Regions from separate parts of the Streptomyces doebereineriae genome, predicted to be linked through region 2. Evidence: predicted binding sites of a transcription regulator. Region 2 holds the regulator's gene; the other holds the start of a gene.

Region 1 (7,468 bases), on a different contig from region 2:
CGCCTCCCCCGCACCGCCCTGGCCGCGGACGCCCTGATCGACGCCAACCTCCGCAACAAGGAGGGCGGCTTCTTCACGGCGGCCGCCGATCCGTCGGTGGCGGGGCGCGCGGTGACGGGGGTGCTGCCACGTTCGGCGGTACGCACCCTCGTGGCCCTGACCGACGGGGCGACCCGGTGGGTGGAGAAGTTCCATGAGGGCGGCTGGGGGGACTGCCTCACCTTCGTCCGCAAGGAGGGGGCGCAGGCACTGGTGGACCGCGTCCGGGAGCTGGAGCGGGCGGACGCGAAGACCCGGACATATCTGCGCCGCAGCAAGACCCACGACGACGCGACGGTGGTGTACGCGGAGCTTTGAGGGACGGGGGCTGCCGGCCGACGAGCAGGCCCGCCGTCACCACGTCCGCGAACCCGCCTCCCGGGGCCTCGCCCGGCCGGCCCGGTGATGAACGCGGACCTGCGAGGGGCGGCGCCCCGCCGAGAGGAACCGGAATCCCGACGGCCGACGAGCAGATCCGCCGTCACCACGTCCGCGAACCGGCCGCCCGGGGCCTCGCCCGGCCGGCCCGGTGATGAACGCGGACCTGCGAGGGGCGGCGCCCCGCCGAGAGGAACCGGAATCCCGACGGCCGACGAGCAGGCCCGCCGTCACCACGTCCGCGAACCCGCCTCCCGGGGCCTCGCCGGGCCGGCCGTGGAGGTCGGGCGGTCCCTGCCCGCGATGCCCGCCGCCGTGAGCTGCCGCTCCTGGTGGTGCGGCACGCACACGAGCCTTGCCTGCCACCGCCGTGGCCACCCGCACCGAGACCCCCGGCTCCCCCCGCCTCGCCACCCTCACCGCCAACCGGGCGATAGTCCGGACGGCCGTTTTCCGGTCGACGCCGTCGAGCACCCCGCGCGACTGTCCGCCGTCGACCGTGCCCTTGACCACCCACGGCCGACCCACGGCGACACGACCAGCTCGGCCTACCAACCGGGCGATCGTCCGAACAGCCGTTTTCCGGTCGACGCCGTCGAGCACCCCGCGCGGCCGTCCGCCGTCGACCGTGCCTTCGATCACCCCGACCGGCGCACGGAGGCGGACTACTTCTCCATGCCCCGGTTCAGCTGGTGCAGCAGCCTCGCCAGTTCGGTGACCTCGTCCGGGTTCCAGTGCGCCAGCCGGCCCGCGTACCGGGCCCGGCGCGCGTCGCGGACCCTCTGCACCCGGGAGCGGCCCTCCTGGGTGAGGTCGACGAGCCAGGCCCGGCCGTCCGCCGGGTCGGGTGCGCGGGCGACGAGGCCCAGGTCCTCCAGGGCGCGTAGCTGGCGGGACATCGTGGCCTTGCCGACGCCGATGTAGGCGGCCAGTTCGGTGGCGCGCTGGCGGCCGCATTCATCCAGACGGACGAGCAGGCCGTAGGCCGCCGACTCCAGGTCGGGGTGGACCTCGCGGGCCATCTCGCCCTGGTTGGCCCGGGCGCGGCGCAGCAGGACGGTCAACTCGCGTTCCAGTGCGAGGAATCCGGGCTGGTCCACACCGCTCGGCGCCACGTCGGCCCCGCCCCGGCTCCCGCCGCCGTTTCCGTCTTCGTGCACGTCAGCCCCTGCCTTGAATATCCCGGTCGTGAAGGTTTCCGCCAAATTGCGCCATCACCGCGGCTCCGTAAGTATTTCGCAGGGCTGGACCAATGGCAGCCGCCGGTCCCGCTTCCCACCCCTCGTCGTCGCACGAAGCGTCTTCGCCGAGCAGCGGCTGGCATGCTCACGCCAGCCCGGCACGGCCGTCCCGTGTTCCCCCCAACCGAGCATCACCGAGCCTTCGGAGGCACGCCATGCCCGTGCACAGACCCGGACCGATACGTCCCCGACGCCTCTTCCTCGTCGCACTCCTGCTCACCGCGTTCTCCCTGCTCCACCCGGCCGCCGCCTCGGCCGCCGAAGTCCCCGAAGTTCCCGAAACCCCCGAAACCACCGCCACCCCGGCCCGCGGCTCCGCCCACATGGGAATGGGCGTCGTAGCGCATGACGGCCAGGACGGTCTGCCCGCCGGCACCCGCGCAAGCCAGGCGGAGGGCGTCGACGTCGCCAGCTACCAGGGCAACGTCTCCTGGCCGACCCTGTGGAACAGCGGGGTGCGCTGGGCGTACACCAAGGCGAGCGAGGGGACGTACTACAGGAATCCCTACTTCAGCCAGCAGTACACCGGCTCCTACGACGTCGGCATGATCCGCGGCGCCTATCACTTCGCCACCCCGGACACCAGCAGCGGCGCGACGCAGGCCGACTACTTCGTCGACAGCGGCGGCGGCTGGTACGGGGACGGCAGGACACTGCCCGGCACCCTCGACATCGAGTGGAACCCGTACGGCGACGCCTGCTTCGGCAAGTCGCAGAGCGCGATGGTCACCTGGATCCGCGACTTCCTGAACCAGTACAAGGCGCGCACCGGCCGCCACGCCGTCATCTACACGGCCACCAACTGGTGGACCCAGTGCACCGGGAACTACGGCGGCTTCTCCGCCAACCCGCTGTGGATCGCCCGGTACGCCTCGACGGCGGGCACCCTCCCGGCCGGCTGGAGCACGTACACCATGTGGCAGTACACCTCCTCCGGTCCGACGGTCGGCGACCACGACCGGTTCAACGGCGCCCTGGACCGCGTACAGGCGCTCGCCGGCGGCTGACCCACCCCGGCGTACGGCGAAGGCCCGGGCCTCCCTCACGAGAACCCGGGCCTTCACCTCGTCCGGCAGCCGCGGGCCGAGCCCGCTGAGGACTACGGCCTTACGCCGCCACCGGAACCTCCGGCGCGGCCCCGTTGGTCGCCGGGGACAGCGCCAGCTCCAGGACCTGGCGGACGTCGGTGACAGCGTGGACGTCGAGCTTGTCCAGCACCTCCGCCGGGACGTCGTCCAGGTCGGCCTCGTTGCGCTTCGGGATGATGACGGTCGTCACCCCGGCGCGGTGCGCGGCGAGCAGCTTCTGCTTCACGCCGCCGATCGGGAGGACCCGGCCGGTCAGCGAGACCTCGCCCGTCATCGCCACGTCCGTGCGGACCAGGCGACCGGAGAGCAGCGAGGCCAGCGCCGTCGTCATGGTGACGCCCGCGCTCGGGCCGTCCTTCGGGACCGCGCCCGCCGGGAAGTGGATGTGCACGCCCCGGTCCTTCAGATCGCCGACCGGCAGTTCGAGCTCCGCGCCGCGCGACCGCAGGAAGCTCAACGCGATCTGCGCGCTCTCCTTCATCACGTCACCCAGCTGGCCGGTCAGCGTCAGACCCGCCGCGCCCGTCTCCGGGTCGGCCAGCGACGCCTCGACGAACAGCACGTCTCCGCCCGCTCCGGTGACCGCGAGTCCGGTCGCCACCCCGGGGACCGCCGTACGGCGCTCCGCCGGGTCCTGGGCCGACTCGGGCACGTGGTGCGGCCGGCCGATCAGACCGCGCAGCTCCTCGTCCGTGACGGTGAACGGAAGCTCCCGCTCGCCCAGTTCGTGCTGGGCCGCCACCTTGCGCAGCAGCCTCGCGACGGACCGCTCCAGGGTGCGGACGCCCGCCTCGCGGGTGTACTCGCCGGCGAGCTTGCGCAGCGCGCTCTCGTCGATGACGACCTCGTCCTTGGCGAGCCCCGCCCGCTCCAGCTGGCGCGGGAGCAGGTGGTCACGGGCGATGACGATCTTCTCGTCCTCGGTGTACCCGTCGAGCCGGACCAGCTCCATCCGGTCGAGCAGCGCCTCCGGGATCGCCTCCAGCACGTTGGCCGTGGCGAGGAAGACGACATCCGACAGATCGAGCTCGACCTCCAGGTAGTGGTCGCGGAAGGTGTGGTTCTGCGCCGGGTCCAGGACCTCCAGGAGGGCCGCCGCGGGGTCGCCGCGGAAGTCGGAGCCCACCTTGTCGATCTCGTCGAGCAGGACCACCGGGTTCATCGACCCGGCCTCCTTGATCGCCCGCACGATCCGGCCGGGCAGCGCGCCGACGTACGTCCGCCGGTGGCCTCGGATCTCCGCCTCGTCCCGTACGCCACCGAGGGCGACGCGGACGAACTTACGGCCCATGGCGTGCGCCACGGATTCCCCGAGGCTGGTCTTGCCGACGCCGGGCGGCCCGACGAGGGCCAGGACGGCACCGCCGCGCCGGCCGCCGACGACACCCAGTCCCCGGTCGCTGCGGCGCTTGCGCACCGCCAGGTACTCGGTGATCCGCTCCTTCACGTCCTCGAGGCCCGCGTGCTCGGCGTCGAGGATCGCCTGGGCGCCCTGGATGTCGTACGCGTCCTCGGTCCGTTCGTTCCACGGCAGTTCGAGGACCGTGTCCAGCCAGGTCCGGATCCAGGAACCCTCCGGGGACTGGTCGCTGGACCGCTCCAGCTTGTCGACCTCCTTGAGGGCGGCTTCCCGCACCTTCTCGGGCAGGTCGGCAGCCTCCACGCGGGCGCGGTAGTCGTCGGACTCCTCGCCCTCCTGCTCGCCGTTGAGCTCGCGCAGTTCCTTGCGTACGGCTTCCAGCTGACGGCGGAGCAGGAACTCCCGCTGCTGCTTGTCGACGCCCTCCTGGACGTCCTTGGCGATGGTCTCGGCGACGTCCTGCTCGGCGAGGTGGTCGCGGAGCTGCTGGGTGGCGAGCTTGAGGCGGGTGACCGGGTCCGCGGTCTCCAGCAGTTCGACCTTCTGCTCGGTGGTCAGGAAGGGCGAGTAACCGGAGTTGTCGGCAAGGGTGGAGACGTCGTCGATGGCCTGCACCCGGTCGACGACCTGCCATGCGCCGCGCTTGCGCAGCCAGGCGGTGGCGAGGGCCTTGTACTCCTTGACGAGTTCGGTGACATGACCGGGCAGCGGTTCGGGGACGGTCTGGTCGACCGTGGTCCCCTCGACCCACAGGGCGGCGCCCGGGCCGGTGGTCCCCGCACCGATCTTCACCCTGCTCCGGCCGCGGATGAGCGCGCCAGGGTCGCCGTCGGCCAGCCGGCCGACCTGTTCGACGGTGCCGAGCACGCCGGTGCTCGCGTAGGTGCCGTCGATGCGTGGCACCAGGAGGACCTTCGGCTTTCCGGGTTCCGAGCGGGCGGCGGCCTCGGCGGCCTCCACCGCGGCGCGGACGTCGGTGTCGTTCAGGTCCAGCGGAACCACCATTCCGGGCAGCACGACCTCGTCGTCGAGCGGCAGCACGGGCAGGGTGAGCGGTGTGGACGTCGAAGCCATGATCTCCCCTTAGGCAGTCAAGTTGAGCTATGCCGACTCAATGCATAGCGCCCTTCGAATGTTCCCCACCCGCCCGCCTGTTCGCTGTCGGCGATCACGGCTGCCGGAATCGGCGGTTCGGGACCTATGGTCATCCAGTAATAGACACATGCCGTTAGCGGCCATTACAGGGGGATGTCATGGACGGAGTCGTACAGGCGTGGGTGACCGGTTGGGTCGTGTCCCGCGGGGCGGCGGCACCGGAGCGTGAGGCGTGGGGCTTCACCGTCGACGTGGGGCAGGTCGCGCAGGTGTCGCGGCACGTTTTCGACGCGCTGGGCGACGGTGTCGACGAAGGTGTGGTGCGCAAGGTGGCGGGCGGGGTGACGGGGGCCGGGGTGTGGCTCAAGGTGTTCCAGGACCCGGAGGTGGTCGGGCCCTGGCTGGACGAGGGCTGGTGGGTGGATCCCGAGCCGGGTTACCTGATGACGGTCCCGCTGACCGGGTCGGCGCGACGGACCGCCGTCCCCGACGGATACCGGCTGCGCATCTGGTCCGTCGGCGGCGTCACCCGCGTACTCGTCGCCGCGCCCGACGGTTCCCTCGCGGCGCGCGGTCAGGTCGCCCCGACCGGCGCGACCGCCGTGTTCGACCAGATCGAGACCGTGGCCGCCCATCGGCGCCGGGGGCTGGGCAGCGTCGTCATGCGCACGCTCCATACCGTGGCGACCGACGCGGGTGCCGAGACCGGCGTCCTCGCGGGAACGCCGGCGGGGCGGGGGCTGTACGAGTCTCTGGGCTGGCATGTGCAAGCTCCGCTCACCAGTGCGAAGTTCGTGGGACCGGACGCCGGGTGACCGTCCGTCACCGCCCACGGAAAACCCGGAGGCGACCGGGGACGGCCTCTGTCATGCTGCGCCGGTGATCGCCCCGATACCTCCGGTGGTTCCCGCCGGCCGCATGGCGGACAACACCCAGCCGGTCCTGGCTCTTCCCGGCGGTCTGGAACTCCGGCCCTGGCGCACGACGGACGCCGGTGCCCTGGTGGCCGCGAGCCACGATCCGGCCATCAGCCGGTGGAACCTGGTGCCGACACTGACCGAGGACGAGGCACGCGCGCGTATCGGGCGGATGCGGGAGCGGTGGGAGAGGGAGACGGGGGCGGTGTGGGCGGTTGCGCGGGAGGACGGGGGCGAAGGGGCGGGCGTCCTGACGAGCACCGGCATCGACCCCGCCGCCGGTCCGCGGGACGAGCACTCCCAAAAACCCCGCCCCGGCGACATCCTCGGCCTCGCCGCCTGGATCGACGTCGACCTCGACCGGGGCCACGCCGAGATCGCCTACTGGGTGCTGCCCGCCGGCCGCGGCACCGGCATCGCGGTCGAGGCCGCCCGGCGGCTCACCGACTGGGCGCTGCACGAGCTCGGCCTGCACCGCCTCACCCTCTGCCACGCCGTCGCCAACGAGGCCTCCTGCCGGGTGGCGGAGAAGGCCGGCTTCCGGCTGGAGGGCACCATGCGCCACGCCCTCCTCCACTCAGACGGCTGGCACGACCAGCACCTCCACGCGCGCGTGCGGGGCGACGACCAGAACGACCGAGATGACCGGGGGAACGAACGACCATGACCACCACAGACATACAGCCCCTCCTCTCCGCCTACGACGACCAGATGCGCGGCGCTCCTCCGACCGCGCCCGCAGGGGTGACGTACGAACAGGACGGACCGCTGCTCAGAATCGTCGGCCAGTTCCGCGGGCTCGTGAGCGGGCCGCGCGACCTGGGCGTCGACGGCGGCGCGCTCGACGAACTCATCGCGCGGCAACGTGACTTCTTCGCGGCACGCGGCGAGGCCGTCGAATGGAAGACCCGCTCCCACGACACCCCGCCCGACCTCACCGAACGACTCCGCGCGGCCGGTTTCGTGCCCGAGGAGCGGGAGACCGTACTGGTCGGCCGCGCCGCCGAGATGGCCGTACGACAGACCACGCCACCGGCAGGCGTCACCGTGCGCCGCGTCACGGCGGACGCGGACATGCGCCGGATCGCCGCGATGGAGTCGGCGGTCTGGGGCCAGGACTGGAGCTGGCTCGCCGACGACCTCATCGGCAGGGTGGCCGCCGCGCCGGACGACATCGCGGTGTACGTCGCCGAGGCGGACGGCGAAGTGGTGTGCGCCGCCTGGCTGGTGTTCCGCACGGGCACGGGGTTCGCGAGCCTGTGGGGCGGATCCACGCTCGCCGAGTGGCGGGGCAAGGGCATCTACCGCGCCCTGGTCGCCGTGCGCGCCGCTCTCGCCGTCGCCCGCGGA
Region 2 (7,468 bases):
CGTACAGGAAGGGGCCCAGCAGTGAACGACGTGATCCTCTCGCGGATAGCCGAGGCACTGACCTGGACCGGCCGTTACGTCGAGCGGGCGGACAACACCGGCCGCATTCTCGACGCCTACCTCCACCGGCTGCTGGAGGACCCGTGGCGCGACGAGGACGTGGCCTGCCGGTCGCTCTACGCGATCCTCGGCGTCGACGCGGGCGGCACCAGGGTCGACATGCAGCAGGTCCTCGACCAGCTCGCCTTCGACGCCCGCTCGACCTGCTCCATCGAGGGCGCCCTCGGCGCGGCCCGGCTGAACGCCCGCAGCGCCCGTGAGGCCGTCTCCTCGGAGATGTGGGAGTGCCTGAACTCCACCTGGCACGCGCTGGCCGACCAGCGGCTCGCGGCCCGCCGTACGGGCCCCTACGCCTATCTGGAACTCGTACGGCGGCGCGCGGCACTCTTCTTCGGGCTCGCCGACTCCACCATGAGCCGCGACGACAGCTGGCGTTTCGTCGTGCTGGGCCGCAGCCTGGAGCGGGTGGACATGACCGTACGGCTGCTGTCGGTCCGGGTCCTGGACGCGGCCCACGCGCCCGACTGGCCGACCCTGCTGAGCGCGTCGGGCGCCGACGAGGCGTACGCGCGCGTGTACGGCGGTTTCGGCGACACCCCGCGCGTCGCCGAGTTCCTGCTCCTGGACCGCGACTTCCCGCGCTCCGCGCTGCACGCGCTGACGACGGCCGAGGAGTGCCTGACCGCGCTCGGCCGGCCCCGCCAGGACCCCGCGCGCCGCCCGATCGGCCGGATGCGCACCCGTCTCGAATACCTCGACCTGCATGCCCTGGAGGAGCAACTCCCTTTGCTGCTCGGGGACCTGCAAACCGCCTGCATGGCCTCCGCGGAAGCGGTGGCGGAGCGGTTCTTCCCGTACCAGGGGCCCGTCGAGTGGGCCCAGGAAGGAGCGTGAGCATGACCACCACCCCCGCGTCCCGCCGCCTCCGGATCAAGCACACCACGAAGGTCTCGTACGCCCAGCCCGCGGCCTCGTCCCACAACGAGGTCCGCATGACCCCGCTGACCCTGCCCGCCCAGACCACGCTGGACGCCCGGGTCACCGTCAACCCGACCACGCCCACCTGGTCCTACTGGGACTACTGGGGCACCCAGGTCACCGGCTTCGATCTGATGGACCCGCACGGCCATCTCACCATCACGGCCTCCAGCCTGGTCGAGACGTCCCGGCCGGAGCCGCTGCCGGCCGCGCCGACGTGGGACGAGGTGGCCGAACGCATCGCGGGGTCCCGCCTGTTGGAGTTCGCGAACCCGACGGGCCGTACGACGGTCCCGCCCAAGCTGATCAAGAAGGCCCGGAAGGCGGCGGCCGGTCTCGACCCGCACGAGACGGCGGTCGCGGTGTCGGCGCTGGTCGCCGACCGGGTGTCGTACCTCCCCGGCGCGACCAGCGTGAACACCTCCCCCGCGGAGGCCTGGGAGCAGGGCGCCGGCGTCTGCCAGGACATCACCCATCTCACCGTCGCCCTGCTGCGGGGCGCCGGCCTCCCGGCCCGCTATGTCTCCGGCTACCTCCACCCGGAACGCGACGCCGAACTCCACCGGCCCGTCGCCGGGGAGAGCCACGCCTGGATCGAGTACTGGGCGGGCGACTGGTGCGGCTACGACCCCACCAACCGCGTCCGCGCCGACGAGTCCCACGTGGTGGTGGCACGGGGGCGCGACTACGACGACGTGACGCCCCACAAGGGCATCTACCGGGGCGTGCCCGGGGGATCGCCGGAGGTCACGGTGGAGTTCACGCGGGTGGCGTGAGCGGGCGGGCGGAGGGTCGGTTCCCTCCGCCCCGATACGGCTACTTCAGGCCCGCCGCCGCGCAGTCGCTCTTGAACTGCGCGGTGCAGATGTCCTTGATCGTGTAGATGCCGTCCTTGACGACCGTGCTCTTGATGTTGTCCTTCGTCAGGGCGACGACCTGGACGAGCTGGGCCGGGATGTTCTTGTTCGTGGGGCTGTCGACGCTGTCCGTGGCGAGGGCGTCGAACTGGATGCCCTTGCCCTGGACCTTCATGACGGCCATCTCGGCGGCGGCCTCGGCCTCACCCGGGTACGGCTTGTAGACGCTCATGTACTGCGCGCCCGAGACGATCCGCTGCACCGCGGCCAGCTCCGCGTCCTGGCCGGTGATCGGCGGGATGTTCGTCATGCCCGCGTCCTCCATCGCCTGGATGGCGGCGCCGGCCATGGCGTCGTTGGCGGAGTAGACGGCCTTGATGTTGCCCTTGCCGATCGCGCTGATCGCCTCGGTCATGTCCTTCTGGGCGGTCTCCGGCTTCCAGCCGTCGACGTCGTAGGTCTTGGCGATCGTCACCTTGCCGTTGAGCTCGGACATCGCGCCCGCCTTGAACTGTCCGGCGTTCGGGTCGGAGGGCGAGCCGTTGATCATGACGATCTTGTCGGAGGTGTCGATGCCCGAGCCGATCGCCTCGACGAGGGAGCGGCCCTGCACCTCGCCGACGAGTTCGTTGTCGAAGGAGACGTACGCGTCGATCGGGCCCTCGGCGAGGCGGTCGTAGGCGATGACCGGAATGCCCGCGTCCTTGGCCTTCGTCACCATGCCCGCGATGGCGTGCGAGTCCACGGCGTCCAGCAGGATGACGTCGACCTTCTCGTCGATCATCTGCTGCATCTGGGTGGCCTGCTTCTTGGCGTCGGCCTCGCCGTTGGCGTAGAGGGTCTTGCCCTTCTTGTCCGTGAGCTCGGCGACCTTCCGCTGGATGATCGGGTAGTCGAACTCCTCGTAGCGGGTGTTCGTCTTCTCCGGCATCAGCACACCCACGGTGATGTCGTCGCCCTTGGTCGGGCTCGCCTCGCTCCCGCTCGCGGCGCCGAGCGCGCCGCAGGCGGCCAGCGAGAAGGTCATCGTGGACGCGGCCACGGCTATGGCGATACGACGCATGGGGCTGCTCACTTCTGGTGCATTCAGGACGCGGGCGCGGCATTGCGGCCCATGTGACTGAAAAGCCAACGCGGGGCCGCCCACCGACGTCAAGCGGAATCACTTAACGAGTGCGCAACGCCACTCTCCGCCGATGGTGTGAAGACTTGGCGCGAACACTAGTACAACCAACTTCACACCTCGCGAGTCGTGATCACAGCAGCCGCACAACTGCTGTTCCCCGTACGACCAGAGGACCGAACGAAGTCAGCCAGACGGACGACCGCCACCGCCGTCGTCCTCGCCACCGCCGGCACCCTCGTCACCCTGACGTCGGCCCCCGTCTCGGCGGCCGTGGCGTGTGCCTCGCCCGTGTTCAAGCGGCAGTTCTACGCGAACACGAGCCTGTCCGGCACCCCGAAGAAGACGGACTGCGACACCGCGATCGACCAGAGCTGGAGCGGCGCCCCCGTCTCCGGGCTGCCCAAGGACGACTTCGGCGCCCGCTGGACCGTGACCCGCGACTTCGGCTCCGGCGGGCCCTTCGCGCTCGGCGCCACCGGTCTGGACGGCATCCGCGTGTACGTCGACGGCGTCCGCAGGATCGACCTGTGGAAGAACGTCTCCACCACGGTCAAGAAGACCGCGAACGTGACGATCCCGTCCGGCAGGCACACCCTGCGGATCGACTACACCAACTGGACCGGCGCCGCCAAGGTCAAGGTCACCTAGGCGAAGAACAAGGAGATGCACCTCGCCGGCTACCGGGTCTACCGGCGCCCGAAGGGCACCTCCTTCGGCAGCAAGCCGCTCACGACGACCACCTCGACGTCGTACACCGACAGCGCCCTGCCGGTGACCGGCGACACGTACTACTACGAGGTCCGCGCCTACGACAAGGCGGGCAACGAGTCGGGCGGCACCGCCGACCAGGCCGTGACCACGGCCGACCGCACCGGACCGGCCGCGGCGACCGGGACGACCGCGCTGGGCACCACGGCGGGCAACTCCGTCACCTGGCAGGCGTCCTCGTCGAAGGACGTCGAGCACTACGAGGTGTGGGCCGCGCGCAATGGCGATCCCGACCCGGACGGGCCCGAGATCGTGTCCGGTACGTCGTTCCTCGACCGGCTCGCGGAGGCGGGGGTGCCGTACCTCTACACGATCCAGGCCGTCGACGGCGCGAACAACCACTCGCCGGTCTCGGCCCCGGTGACCGTCACCCGTCCCGTCGCCTCGGCGGTGCCCGCCCCGACCGCAGTCACCGGTACGCCCGCCGACGCGTCCACCGAGGTGACGTGGACGGCGGCCGACGCCACCGGCTACCGCGTCTACCGCCGTACCGACGTCAACGGCGCCTGGAGCCTGCTGGGCACCGCGTCCGGCACGTCGTACGAGGACACCTCCGCCCCGAAGGGCAAGGCCTTCTACTACGTGGCCGCCGTCGACACCCAGGGCGCCGACTCGGTGCCCTCCACCGAGGTCACCGTCGACCGGCTCACCCCGGCCACCGCGACCGGCCCGGCCGCACCGAAGCTGACCCTGGTCACGAACGGGATACCGGCGCGCTCCCCCATCCAGGTCACGGCGGCCCCCGGCGCGGGTGACGAGGGACGCCTCCTGAAGGGCTGGTCCTGGGAGATCTCGGGCGCCTGCGGATCCAGCGGCACCCAGTTCTCCACCACCGGCACCCTCTCCTGGACGGCCCCCTGGAACGGCCCCTGCGTCGCCGAGGTGTACGCCGTGGACGCAGACGGCACATGAGAAGGGGCCCGGAGAGATCTCCGGGCCCCTGCCTCCGTGGCTGTGCCTAGTCCTTGGTCCGCTTGGGCCGCCACACCACCAGCGCGCTGGTCTGCTGGACCTCCTGGTACGGCACCAGGTCACGGCGGTACGACGCGTGCACCGCCGCCTCGCGCTGCTGCATGGCCGCCGCGGCGCCCTCTACGGCGGCCTGGAGCTCGGCCACCCTCGACTGGAGGGCGGCGACCTGGTTCTCCAGTTCGATGATGCGCTTGATGCCGGCGAGGTTGATGCCCTCGTCCTGCGACAACTGCTGGACGGTGCGCAGCAGTTCGATGTCGCGGGCCGAGTAGCGCCGGCCCCGGCCCGGGGTGCGGTCCGGGGACACCAGACCCAGACGGTCGTACTGGCGCAGTGTCTGCGGGTGCAGGCCGGACAGCTGGGCCGCCACCGAGATGACGTAGACCGGGGTCTCCTCGGTCAGTTCATACGGGTTGCGTCGACGGCCGTCCATCTCGATCAAGCTCCCTTCGCGGCCTGGAACAGCTCCGCCCGTGGATCCTCACCCACGGTCGCCTCGCGATACGCCTCGAGCGCGTCACGAGCCTTCCCCGACAGCTCGGTCGGGACACTCACCTCGACGGTGACCAGCAGATCGCCCCGGGTGCCGTCCTTGCGGACCGCGCCCTTGCCCCGCGCCCGCATGGTGCGGCCGTTGGGTGTGCCCGGGGGCAGTTTCAGCGTCACGGCGGGGCCGCCCAGTGTCGGCACCCTGACCTCGCCGCCGAGCGCCGCCTCCGAGAAGGTCACCGGGACCGTCACCGTGAGGTTGTCGCCCTTGCGGCCGAAGACGGGGTGCGTGTCGACGTGCACGGTGACGTACAAGTCGCCCGCGGGGCCGCCGCGTTCACCGGGCGCCCCCTTTCCGCGCAGCCGGATCCGCTGGCTGTCGGACACCCCGGCCGGGATGCGGACCTGCATGGTGCGGGAGGACTTCGCCCGCCCTGAGCCCTTGCAGATCTCGCAGGGGTTCTCCGCGATCAGGCCGCGGCCCTTGCAGTCCGGGCAGGGGTCCGTGAGGGAGAACCCTCCGCCGGAGCCCCTCGCCACCTGGCCGGTGCCCACGCACGTCGGGCACACGCGCGGGTTGCCGTTGGCGTCGCCGGTGCCCGAGCAGGCCTTGCAGGGGGCCTGCGAGGACATCCTGAGCGGGACCGTCGCGCCCTCGATCGCCTCGGTGAAGCTGAGGGTGACCTCGGTGTCGATGTCCTGGCCGCGCCTGGGCTGGACGCGCGTAGTTCCGGAGCTGCCCCGGTTGAACAGGCCCCCGAAGACGTCTCCGATTCCGCCGCCGAAGCCGCCGGCTCCCTGGTTCCCGCCCTGGGCGCCGCCTCCGAAGAGGTCGCCCAGGTCGAAGTTGAAGGAGCCGCCCGCGCCGCCCGGCCCCGGGCGGAAGCCGCCGTTGCCGAACAGGGCGCGGGCCTCGTCGTACTCCTTGCGCTTCTTGGGGTCACCGAGGATGTCGTTCGCCTCGGAGATCTCCTTGAAGCGCTCCTCGGCCTTGGTGTTGCCCTTGTTGGCGTCCGGGTGGAACTCGCGGGCGAGCTTCCGGTACGCCTTCTTGATCTCGGCCTCGGTGGCGTCCTTGGGGACGCCGAGGACCTTGTAGTAGTCCTTCTCGATGAAGTCCTTGGTGCTCATCCTCGACGCGCCCCCTTTCCGGTGTCCCGATCGTTCTCTTCGACCTCAGCCCTCCTCAGGGCCGTTGTCCTTGTCGTCGCCGGCCTCGGAGCCGTCCTCGGCCTTGACCGCCTGCGCGCCCGGCTGCGGTTCGGCCACGGCCACCCGCGCGGGGCGGATGGTGCGCTCGCCGAAGCGATACCCAGGCTGCAGAATCGCCACGCACGTCGTCTCCGTGACGTCGGGCGCGTAACTGTGCATCAGGGCCTCGTGGATCGTCGGGTCGAAGGGCTCGCCCTCCTTGCCGAACTGCTGCAGGCCCATCTTCGCCGCGACGGTCTCCAGGGACTCCGCGACGGACTTGAACCCGCCGAGAAGTTCACCGTGTTCCCGCGCGCGGCCGATGTCGTCGAGCACGGGCAGGAGCTCGGTCAGGAGGTTCGCGATGGCGATCTCCTTGACCGTGATCCGGTCCCGCTCCACACGGCGGCGGTAGTTCTGGAACTCGGCCTGGAGCCGCTGGAGGTCCGCGGTGCGCTCTTCGAGCGCCTTGCGCACCTGGTCCAGCTGGGCCGTCAGGCCGGCGATCTGGGCACTTGCGTCCCCGGCCGGGGCCGCCCCTTCCTGGGGGGCGGCCTTCGGCTCGGCGTCGTCGGGGGTGGCGCCGGAGGGGACGTCGGGCTTCTCGTCGAAGCCCGGGGTCTCCTCCGTCACGCGGCACCGTCCTTGCGCTCGTCGTCCACGATCTCGGCGTCCACGACGTCGTCGTCCGCCTTGGCCTGCGAGGCCCCGGCGTCGTCGGCGTCACCCGCGCCCTGCGCGGCCTGGGCGTCGGCGTACATGGCCTGGCCGACCTTCTGGGAGACCGCGGCGACCTTCTCGGTGGCGGTGCGGATCTCCGCGGTGTCCTCGCCCTTGAGCGCGGCCTTCAGCTCCTCGACGGCGGCCTCGACCTCGGTCTTGACCTCGCCGGGGACCTTGTCCTCGTTGTCCTTGAGGAACTTCTCCGTCTGGTAGACGAGCTGCTCGCCCTGGTTGCGGCTCTCGGCGGCCTCGCGGCGGCGGTGGTCCTCCTCCGCGTACTGCTCGGCCTCCTGGCGCATCCGGT

What was found. The regulator HspR, encoded in region 2, represses chaperone genes until heat shock. The targets are predictions, from matches to a motif close to TTGAGNNNNNNNNNCTCAA.
Region 1: the regulator HspR is predicted to act here: its motif matches at 5,203-5,221, upstream of lon (endopeptidase La).

Annotation. Positions count from the first base shown of each region.
Region 1 is NZ_JAVREZ010000004.1:516,779-524,246, forward strand. Features, by position in the region: gene RNB18_RS15255 (protein phosphatase 2C domain-containing protein) at 1-357, shown strand, start outside; gene RNB18_RS15260 (MarR family winged helix-turn-helix transcriptional regulator) at 1,083-1,577, opposite strand; gene RNB18_RS15265 (lysozyme) at 1,814-2,665, shown strand; gene lon (endopeptidase La) at 2,766-5,180, opposite strand; gene RNB18_RS15275 (GNAT family N-acetyltransferase) at 5,360-6,016, shown strand; gene RNB18_RS15280 (GNAT family N-acetyltransferase) at 6,081-6,785, shown strand; gene RNB18_RS15285 (GNAT family N-acetyltransferase) at 6,782-7,468, shown strand, end outside.
Region 2 is NZ_JAVREZ010000002.1:336,505-343,972, forward strand. Features, by position in the region: gene RNB18_RS07080 (circularly permuted type 2 ATP-grasp protein) at 1-25, shown strand, start outside; gene RNB18_RS07085 (alpha-E domain-containing protein) at 22-954, shown strand; gene RNB18_RS07090 (transglutaminase family protein) at 957-1,814, shown strand; gene RNB18_RS07095 (sugar ABC transporter substrate-binding protein) at 1,855-2,958, opposite strand; partial or broken gene RNB18_RS07100 (PA14 domain-containing protein) at 3,148-3,903, shown strand; gene RNB18_RS07110 (heat shock protein transcriptional repressor HspR) at 4,748-5,194, opposite strand; gene dnaJ (molecular chaperone DnaJ) at 5,200-6,381, opposite strand; gene grpE (nucleotide exchange factor GrpE) at 6,427-7,074, opposite strand; gene dnaK (molecular chaperone DnaK) at 7,071-7,468, opposite strand, start outside.